Regions from separate parts of the Microbispora sitophila genome, predicted to be linked through region 2. Evidence: riboswitches for the same ligand, from Rfam matches in the RefSeq annotation. Region 2 holds a riboswitch; the other holds the start of a gene.

Region 1 (4,204 bases), on a different contig from region 2:
TGTCCCAGTGCTCGACCCGCAGCCGGGTGCGGAACCTGCGCGACCACCAGTTCGCGCAGTCGCCCACCGCGACCACATTGGGCAGCGACGTGCGCAGGTGCTCGTCGACCACCACCCCGTCGTCGAGCCGGACCGCCGACCCCTTCAGCCAGTCGACGGCGGGGCGCACCCCGACACCGGTGACGACCACGTCGGCCGGCACCCGGGCGCCGGACATGAGCGTGAGGCCGTCGGCGTCCACCGTGCCGACCAGCGCGCCGAGGCGCAGCTCGACGCCCGCCCGCGCGTACCAGTCGGTGGTGTGGCTGCCCACGGCGGGCCCGAGCGCCACGGCGAGCGGGCTCTCCCCCGCCTCCACCACGGTCACCGTGCAACCGGCCCTGGCCGCCGCGGTGGCGACCTCGGCGCCGATCCACCCGGCCCCGACGACGGCCACGCGGGCGCCGGGGACCAGCCGCTCACGCAGCGCGAGCGCGTCCTCGATCGTGCGCAGCACGTGCTGGCGGCCCTCGCCGCGCAGGCGGATCGGCGTGGCGCCGGTGGCGATCACCAGGCCGTCGTACTCCAGCTCGCCCTCGGTCGTCTCCAGCACACCGTCACGCAGGCCCTTGGCCGCCGTGCCGAGGCACAACCGTACGTCGAGGGCGTCGAGGTCGGAGTCGACCACGGTGGAGTCGGTCTCTCCGAGCAGCACCGCCTTCGACAGCGGCGGCCGGTCATAGGGGCGATGGTGTTCCTCGCCGATGAGCGTGATGCGTCCGGTGAACCCACGGAACCTCAACGCCTCGATGCTTCGCACGCCGGCCAGGCCGGCACCCACCACCACGACGTGATCCACAGCTTGACCATAGATTGTCAGCGGGGGCCCTGGCCAACGGGCCCCCCATAACGAGTTGGGCAATTGACGCGCACTTCCGCGGGGGCCCACGTTGTGAAGCCGGGCCGCGTTGTCACCTGACCACGCGCATCCAGATGTTCGTCGCGTGCGGCACGTGCGTGACGCTGGTCCTTTCGAGCCGCACGCGGGCCCCGCCGGGGCGGGAGAACAGCCGGACGCCGTCACCGAGCATGACCGGCGCCACGCACACGAGGATCTCGTCGAGCAGACCCGCGTCGAGGCACTGCGCGGCGACGTCGGCGCCGAGCACGTTGACGTACTTGTCCCCGGCGGCCGACCTGGCCGCCGCGACGGCGGCGCCGAGGTCCGTCACGAAGGTCACGCCGGGCACCGGCGCGGCCGGGACGTCGTGGGTGAGCACGAACTGCGGCCCGCTCCACCCGCCCCCGAACGGCTCACCCTCCTGCGGGGTGTCCCGGTACGGGTCGTCCCCCCGGAAGGTGCGGTTGCCGACGAGCAGCGCGCCGATGTCGCCGATAAGCCCGTCCACGGTCGGATTGGGCCCGATATGTTCGGTCAGCCAGGACATGTCGCCGTCCGGCCCGGCGATGAAGCCGTCCAGGGACATGGTGGCCGAGTAGAGCATCATGGCCATGGGATACCTCCGTCGGGTCGATCCACGTCGCGCCATCATGCTCCGGCGGGTGGCCCCGGACCCGCCGATCCGGCGATCGGCCGTGATGGGCGGCGTACTACCCTTGTGGGCGTAAGACGCGCGGGAGCCCGGCGGACCGGGCTGAGAGGAGAGCGTGCGGCTCTCGACCGCCCCGACCTGATCCGGGTAATGCCGGCGAAGGGAGCGCTGTGTCCCACACACCGCCGTCCGGCCCGCAGTCCGGCTACGACGTCGTGATCGTGGGCGGCGGGGTGGAGGGCCTGGCCGCGGCCTGGCGCACCGCACGACGGGGCCTGTCGGTGGCGGTGGTCGACCCCGCGCCCGGAGGCGGCGCCACGCACGCGTCGGCCGGGATGCTCGCGCCGGTCAGCGAGGTGACCTACACGGAGGAGCCGCTGCTGCGGCTCGGCCTCGCGTCGCTGGCGGCCTGGCCGGCGTTCCGGGCGGAGCTGGAGGACGAGACCGGCGCCGACCTCGACTACCGGACCGAGGGCACGCTGGAGGTCGCCCGCGGCGCCGACGACATGGCCTTCCTCGACGACCTCGCGGCCTTCGAGCGGACGCTCGGCCTGCGGGTCGAGCGGCTCACCGGGCGCGAGTGCCGCTCCTTCGAGCCGATGCTCTCCCCCTCCGTACGCGGCGGGCTGCTGGCCCGCGACGACGCCTGGGTCAACCCCCGCAGGGTCGTGCGCGCCCTCCACGCGGCCTTCGAGAAGGCGGGCGGCACGCTGGTGACCGAGCGCGTCGCCGCGATCGACACCCCGGGGCCCGGTGCTCCCTGCGTACGGCTTGAGTCGGGCGGCGCCGTCGCGGCCGGACAGGTCGTCGTGGCGGCCGGGTCGTGGTCGGCGTCCCTGCTGCCCGGCCTGCCGGTACGCCCGGTCAAGGGCGAGATCCTCCGGCTGCGCGGCCCCCGGGGGTTCCTCACCCGGTGCGTCAGGGGGCTGGTGCACGGCTCCCCCGCCTACCTGGTCCCCCGGGGCGACGGAGAGATCACCCTGGGCGCCACGACCCAGGAGATGGGGTTCGACGCGCGGGTCACCGCCGGAGGCGTGTACGAACTGCTGCGCGACGCCCGCGAACTGGTGCCCGGCATCACGGAGCTCGAACTGGCCGAGACGACGGTCGGCTTCCGGCCGGGCACGCCCGACAACCTGCCGCTCATCGGCCCGGCCGGGCCGCCCGGCGTGCTCGCGGCGACCGGGCACGGACGCAACGGGGTGCTGCTGTCCCCGATCACCGCCGACGCCGTCGCCGCGTTCCTCACCGGCGACGAGGTGCCTCCGGTCGCCCGGTTCTGCGATCCAGGGAGATTCAGTCAATGAAAGTCACGATCAACGGAGGCGCGGCCGAACTGCCGGACGGCGCCACGGTCGGCGACGCCGTACGGACCCTCACGGCCCTCACGTCCGGGGTCGCGGTGGCGCTGAACGGCGAAGTCGTGAGCCGGAGCGCCTGGGACTCCACCCAGGTCGCCGACGGCGACGGCGTCGAGGTGCTCACGGCCGTGCAGGGAGGGTGAGCATGACCGACGACATCCTCGTGCTGGGCGGGGAGAAGTTCACCTCGCGGCTCATCATGGGCACCGGCGGCGCGCCGTCGCTGGAGGTGCTCGACCAGGCGCTGGAGGCCTCCGGCACCGAGCTGACGACCGTCGCGATGCGCAGGCTCGACCCGGAGTCCCGCGGTTCGGTGCTGGACGTGCTGCGGGCCCGCGGCATCAAGGTGCTGCCGAACACGGCCGGGTGCTTCACCGCCGGGGAGGCCGTGCTGACCGCCCGCCTCGCCCGCGAGGCGCTGGAGACCGACTGGGTCAAGCTGGAGGTCATCGCGGACGAGCGGACCCTGCTGCCCGACCCGATCGAGACCTTCGACGCCGCCGAGCGGCTGGTCGCCGACGGTTTCGTGGTGCTGCCGTACATCGGCGACGACCCGGCGCTGGCCCGCAGGCTCCAGGACGCCGGGTGCGCCGCCGTGATGCCGCTCGGCGCCCCGATCGGCTCCGGGCTGGGCATCCGCAACCCGCACAGCATCGAGCTGATCGTCGAGGCCGCCACGGTGCCGGTGATCCTCGACGCCGGCATCGGCACGGCCAGCGACGCCGCGCTGGCGATGGAGCTCGGCTGCGACGCCGTGCTGCTGGCGAGTGCCGTCACCCGGGCGCACCGGCCCGGCCTGATGGCCGCGGCCATGCGGCAGGCGGTCACGGCCGGGCGGCTGGCCCGCCTCGCCGGGCGCATCCCACGCCGCCGCTACGCCGAGGCGTCCTCCCCCGATCGCCTGTCCTGAATCCGTCACCGCCGCGACCAGCCGTCCTCCCCTCGCCCGCCTGTCCCCGGACATCTGCGCGGGCGGGGCGGAAGGCGGTCGATCCCCCGTCTGGTAAGCCCGGTTTTCGGAATCGGGACGGCTTTTCGGACGGCGCGAGAGGCGGCCGAATAGGTCTCGGTTTGGGATTCGGGAACACGCCGGGCGGCAAATCACCCGTAAACTTTGGCGAGTGGACACGACGCTAACCGACCCGCTCGTGGGGCAGTTGCTCGACGGGCGCTACCGCGTCGAGTCCCGGATCGCCCGGGGTGGCATGGCCTCCGTATACCTGGCTCTGGACGTCCGGCTCGACCGCACGGTCGCCGTCAAGGTGATGCACCGCTCGCTGGCCGAGGACCCGCAGTTCGTGCGGCGGTTCA
Region 2 (4,204 bases):
GCTGCCTGCACGCAGAGAAGAGAAAGTGGGGCGCCCATGTCCACCGAGGACCTCGAAGCCCTGCTCCGCGTGACCTCGCCGGGTTACGTCGGCGAGACCCCGCCCGAGGTCGCCTTCGGCACCACCGACGCGCCGGTGGGCCGCCTGGTCCTCGCGGTGACCGCGCGCGGCGTGCTGGCCTGCACCTACGAGGACGAGCACGGGGTCTTCGCCCGGGTCTCCCGCGCCGTCGGCTCGTTCATCGGGCCCGACCCGCGCCGCCTCGATCCCCTGCGCAGAGAGCTGGACGCGTACTTCACGGGCAGGCTGCGCACCTTCTCCCTTCCGGTGGACCTGCGCCTGGTCACCGGCTTCAGCCGTACGGTGATCCAGCTCATGCCGGCCGTGCCGTACGGCAGCGTCACCACCTACCAGGAGATCGCCGAGCGGATCGGGCGGCCGCAGGCGCCCCGCGCGGTGGCCAACGCCCTGGCCGGCAACCCGGTCTGCCTGCTCCTGCCGTGCCACCGGGCGGTGGAGGGCCCCGGCTCGCTCGGCGGCTACGCCGGCGGCCCGGCGGCCAAGGAGCACCTGCTCCGCCTGGAAGGCGCCCTCTGACCGCGAAGCCGACCGGGGGAGAGACCGGCCGCCTCTAACGGCGTGACCGCAAGCGGCGGGCCGGGAGGGAGAGCGCCACGGTCACCAGCGCGGCGACGAGGAACGCGGCGAGCGCGGCGTTCATCCAGGGCTGGTGGACGAACCCGAGGATGAGGCGGACCTCGGTCCAGATCCCGTCCCACCAGCCGACCGTCGGGGTTGAGGTCACGATCCAGTACGCCGCGAACCCGAGGATCCACGGCACGACCATGAGCCAGCGCGAGGGGGCGTCCCCGGCCGTGTTCCACCGGGCGGCCCCGCCGAGCAGGAAGTAGTCCACCACGAGCACCGCGAACATCGGCACGAACACCGCCCCGATGACGCTCAGGAACGCACCATAGGAGTTCACGTCGGCGAACAGCGCGATCAGCGTGGTGAGCACACCGATCACGACCGAAATCACCCGACGGTCCCAGCGAGGCGCGAGGTTCTGGATCGAGACGGTCGTCGAGTAGACGTTCGCGAACGACTGGTCGGCCTCGCGCAGCACCAGGATGCCGAAGAACACGACCCCGAGAGGGGCGGCCACGAACGGCTCCCACACCTTGTCCCCGTCGTTGCCGACGAGCGCGAGCGCGGCGATGCCGAGGGCCAGGCAGGCCACCTGGGCGATCGTGTATCCGGCGACCACGCCGGTGAACGCCGCGCCGCTCGATCGCGAGTGCCTGGCGTAGTCGGCGGCCATCGGCACCCACGACACCGACAGCGCGATGACGTAGTCGACGGCGGGAGCGAACGCCTCCCAGGAGCCGCCCCCCACGGACGGCCCCTTGGCGAACAGGGCGACCGACAGCCAGATCATGGCGATCACCACGCCCGCCGTGACGTACCGCCGCAGCAGCCGCAGCGCGCCGAGCGGCCGGATCGTCAGCGCGATCGTCAGCGCGCCCGCCGCGACCGCCCACACCGCGTACGGCACCGAGGCGCCGAACAGCGCCTGCGCGCCGTTGGCGATGACCCACAGCTCGAAGGCGCCCCAGCCGAGCATCTGCACGATGTTCAGCACGGTCGGGATGTACGAGAGCCGGGCCCCGAACAGGCCGCGCAGCAGCACCATCGCGGGGCGGCCGGTCCGCGTGCCGGGGATCGCGGCCAGGCCGACCATGGCCGTCCCCAGCAGGCTGCCGACGACGGCGGCGAGCACCGCCGCGGTGAACGTGAGCGGCTTGCCGCCCAGCGGGTCGAGCAGGAACAGCGCCCCCGAGAAGCCGAGGAGACTGACCCCGAGATTGGCCCAGAACGCCCCCTGGTCGAGCAGGCCCAGGCTCCTCGGGGCCTCCTCGTCCAGAGTGAGCGGAACCTCCGCGTGCGCGTCGTCGACGACGGCAGAAGTCATCACACGCTCCCTACGCCGGCATTATCCGGACAGGTTCATGCGGTCGGCGGCACGAGTTCGATCCGCCCTCTCAGCCCGGTTACGCCCGAGCTCCCGCGGGTATTGATGATGTCTTTGCGATTATGACACTAGTTTGACCGTTTTCCTACGCCGCCCTGTCCCTAGGCCACGTAGGGCGCCTCACCGGTCTCGCTCACCATCGGACGCCCGGCGGCGGCCCAGGTCCGCATGCCGCCGTCCACGTTCACGGCGTCGCGGCCGATGTGGTTGAGCCACATCGCGGCGTGCGCCGAGCGACCGCCGACCCGGCAGACCACGTACACCGGCCGGTCGTGCGGCACCTCGTCCACCCGCGCCTGCAGCTCGCCGAGCGGGATGTGGACGGCGCCGGGCGCGTGGCCGGCCACCCACTCCTCGTTCTCGCGGACGTCCAGCAGGTACGCGTCCTCGGGCAGTGCGTCGGGGGCGATTTCCGGCAATGTCATGCGCCCATTCTGACGGCACACCGTCGATGCCCGGGCCCATGCCGTGAGCTGTGACCCACGGTGATGCGACGAGCCGTGTCCACGAGGGGTGTCCATACTCCGCCAGGTGGGGTTCGTCACGGATCTCGACGCGCTCGGCACACGGCCGGCGGTGCGGGCGTCATGACCTCCCGGCAGGCCTACTTCAGCAGGCGCGACAGCCGGCGGTCGGCCAGCGGCTTGCCGCCGGTCTGGCAGGTCGGGCAGTACTGCAGCGACGAGTCGGCGAACGACACCTCCCTGATCGTGTCGCCGCACACCTCGCACGCCTCGCCCGTACGGCCGTGCACGCGCAGGCCCGACTTCTTCTCCGACTTGAGGTCCTTGGCGGCCAGCCCCCTGGCCCGCCCGACCGCGTCCCGCAGCGTGCTCACGATCGCGTCGTGCAGGTCGGCGACCTGGCCGTCCGTCAGCGTTCCGGCGATCTTGAAGGGGGACATCCTGGCGACGTGCAGCACCTCGTCGGAGTAGGCGTTGCCGATGCCCGCGATCACCTTCTGGTCCCGCAGCAGGCCCTTGATCTGCGCGCGGCTCCCCCCCACGATCGTCTTGAGCAGGTCCGGCGTGAAGTCCTCGGCGAGCGGATCCGGCCCGAGGCCCGCGATGCCGGGGACGTCCTCCGGATCGCGCACCACGTAGACGGCCAGGCGCTTCTGCGTGCCCGCCTCGGTCAGCTCGAACCCGGGGGCGCGGCCGTCCTCGCCCGGCGACAGCCTCACCCGGACCGCGAGCGGGCCCTTGCCCGGCCGCACCGGTTTCGCACCCGTGAGGTCGTCACGCCAGCGCAGCCAGCCGCCGCGGGCCAGATGGGTGACGAAGTGCAGGCCGTCGCAGTCGACGTCGAGGAACTTGCCGTGCCGCGTCACGCCGGTGACGAGCAGTCCGGCGAGCGCGCTGACGGGCGGGTCGACGGTCTTGAGCGCCTGGAAGGCGGTCACGTCGACCCCGATGACGGCATGGCCGACGGCGTGCTCGCGGAGGAACTCGGCGAGCGCCTCGACCTCGGGCAGCTCCGGCATGCCCTCACACTAAGTCGTGTCCCGTGATCTTTTCAGCCTACCGCGGTCGCCCAGATGGCGCCTCGCTGCGTTCTCGTCGTCGCCCATAGCTCCGCTATGGCCTCCTCCTCGGCCTTGCGATGCATCCATCTGGCCGATCCTCGCTACGGCAAAAGATCACGGGACACTCCCTAACCCGGCCGGTCAGGGGACGTCCCAGAACGCGAGTTCATGCTCCATGCCGCGGACGAACAGTTCCCGGGCGCGCGCCGGGTCCGGAGCCGCCTCGTCTATCATTACGGCGATGCGCGCGGCGAGGGTGGCGAAGCCGGGGTCGGCGTAGGTGTCCACCCAGGCCCGGTAACGCGGCTCGGCGGGCGGGTCGGCGGCCAGGATCCGGCCGAGCGTCGAGTAGCCCCACATGCAGGGGTAGAGGGCCGCCAGCCCCTCACCGTAGTCCGCCGCCGACTCCAGCAGGAACGAGGTGTACGCCGCGCAGGCCGGCCCCTTCACCGCGCCGTCGAGGTCGGCGCCGAAGCCGGCCGCCAGCGACCGGTGCAGGTCGAGCTCGTCGTGCCACGTCGCGTACGCCAGGTCGACCAGGTCGCCGAGGTGGGCGTCCGGAGCCTGCCAGGCCAGCCGCGAGAACACCCGGACGTAGTCGAGCAGGAACAGGTAGTCCTGCTCCAGCCACGACCGGAAGACCGGCT

Evidence for each region. A riboswitch is a leader RNA that binds a small molecule or an ion and turns the genes downstream of it on or off. The one in region 2 is predicted to bind thiamine pyrophosphate.
Region 1: another riboswitch for thiamine pyrophosphate. It lies ahead of thiO (glycine oxidase ThiO); the one in region 2 lies ahead of IL992_RS03670 (purine-cytosine permease family protein).

The regions. Positions count from the first base shown of each region.
Region 1 covers NZ_JADBGC010000004.1:149,146-153,349, reverse strand. Annotated here, with positions in the region: gene IL992_RS08765 (NAD(P)/FAD-dependent oxidoreductase) at 1-838, opposite strand, end outside; gene IL992_RS08760 (dihydrofolate reductase family protein) at 951-1,493, opposite strand; TPP riboswitch at 1,604-1,714, shown strand; gene thiO (glycine oxidase ThiO) at 1,703-2,839, shown strand; gene thiS (sulfur carrier protein ThiS) at 2,836-3,036, shown strand; gene IL992_RS08745 (thiazole synthase) at 3,039-3,803, shown strand; gene pknB (Stk1 family PASTA domain-containing Ser/Thr kinase) at 4,015-4,204, shown strand, end outside.
Region 2 covers NZ_JADBGC010000002.1:100,826-105,029, reverse strand. Annotated here, with positions in the region: gene IL992_RS03675 (methylated-DNA--[protein]-cysteine S-methyltransferase) at 37-597, shown strand; gene IL992_RS03670 (purine-cytosine permease family protein) at 632-1,972, opposite strand; TPP riboswitch at 1,963-2,079, opposite strand; gene IL992_RS03665 (rhodanese-like domain-containing protein) at 2,134-2,457, opposite strand; gene IL992_RS03660 (Fpg/Nei family DNA glycosylase) at 2,637-3,515, opposite strand; gene IL992_RS03655 (TenA family protein) at 3,699-4,204, opposite strand, start outside.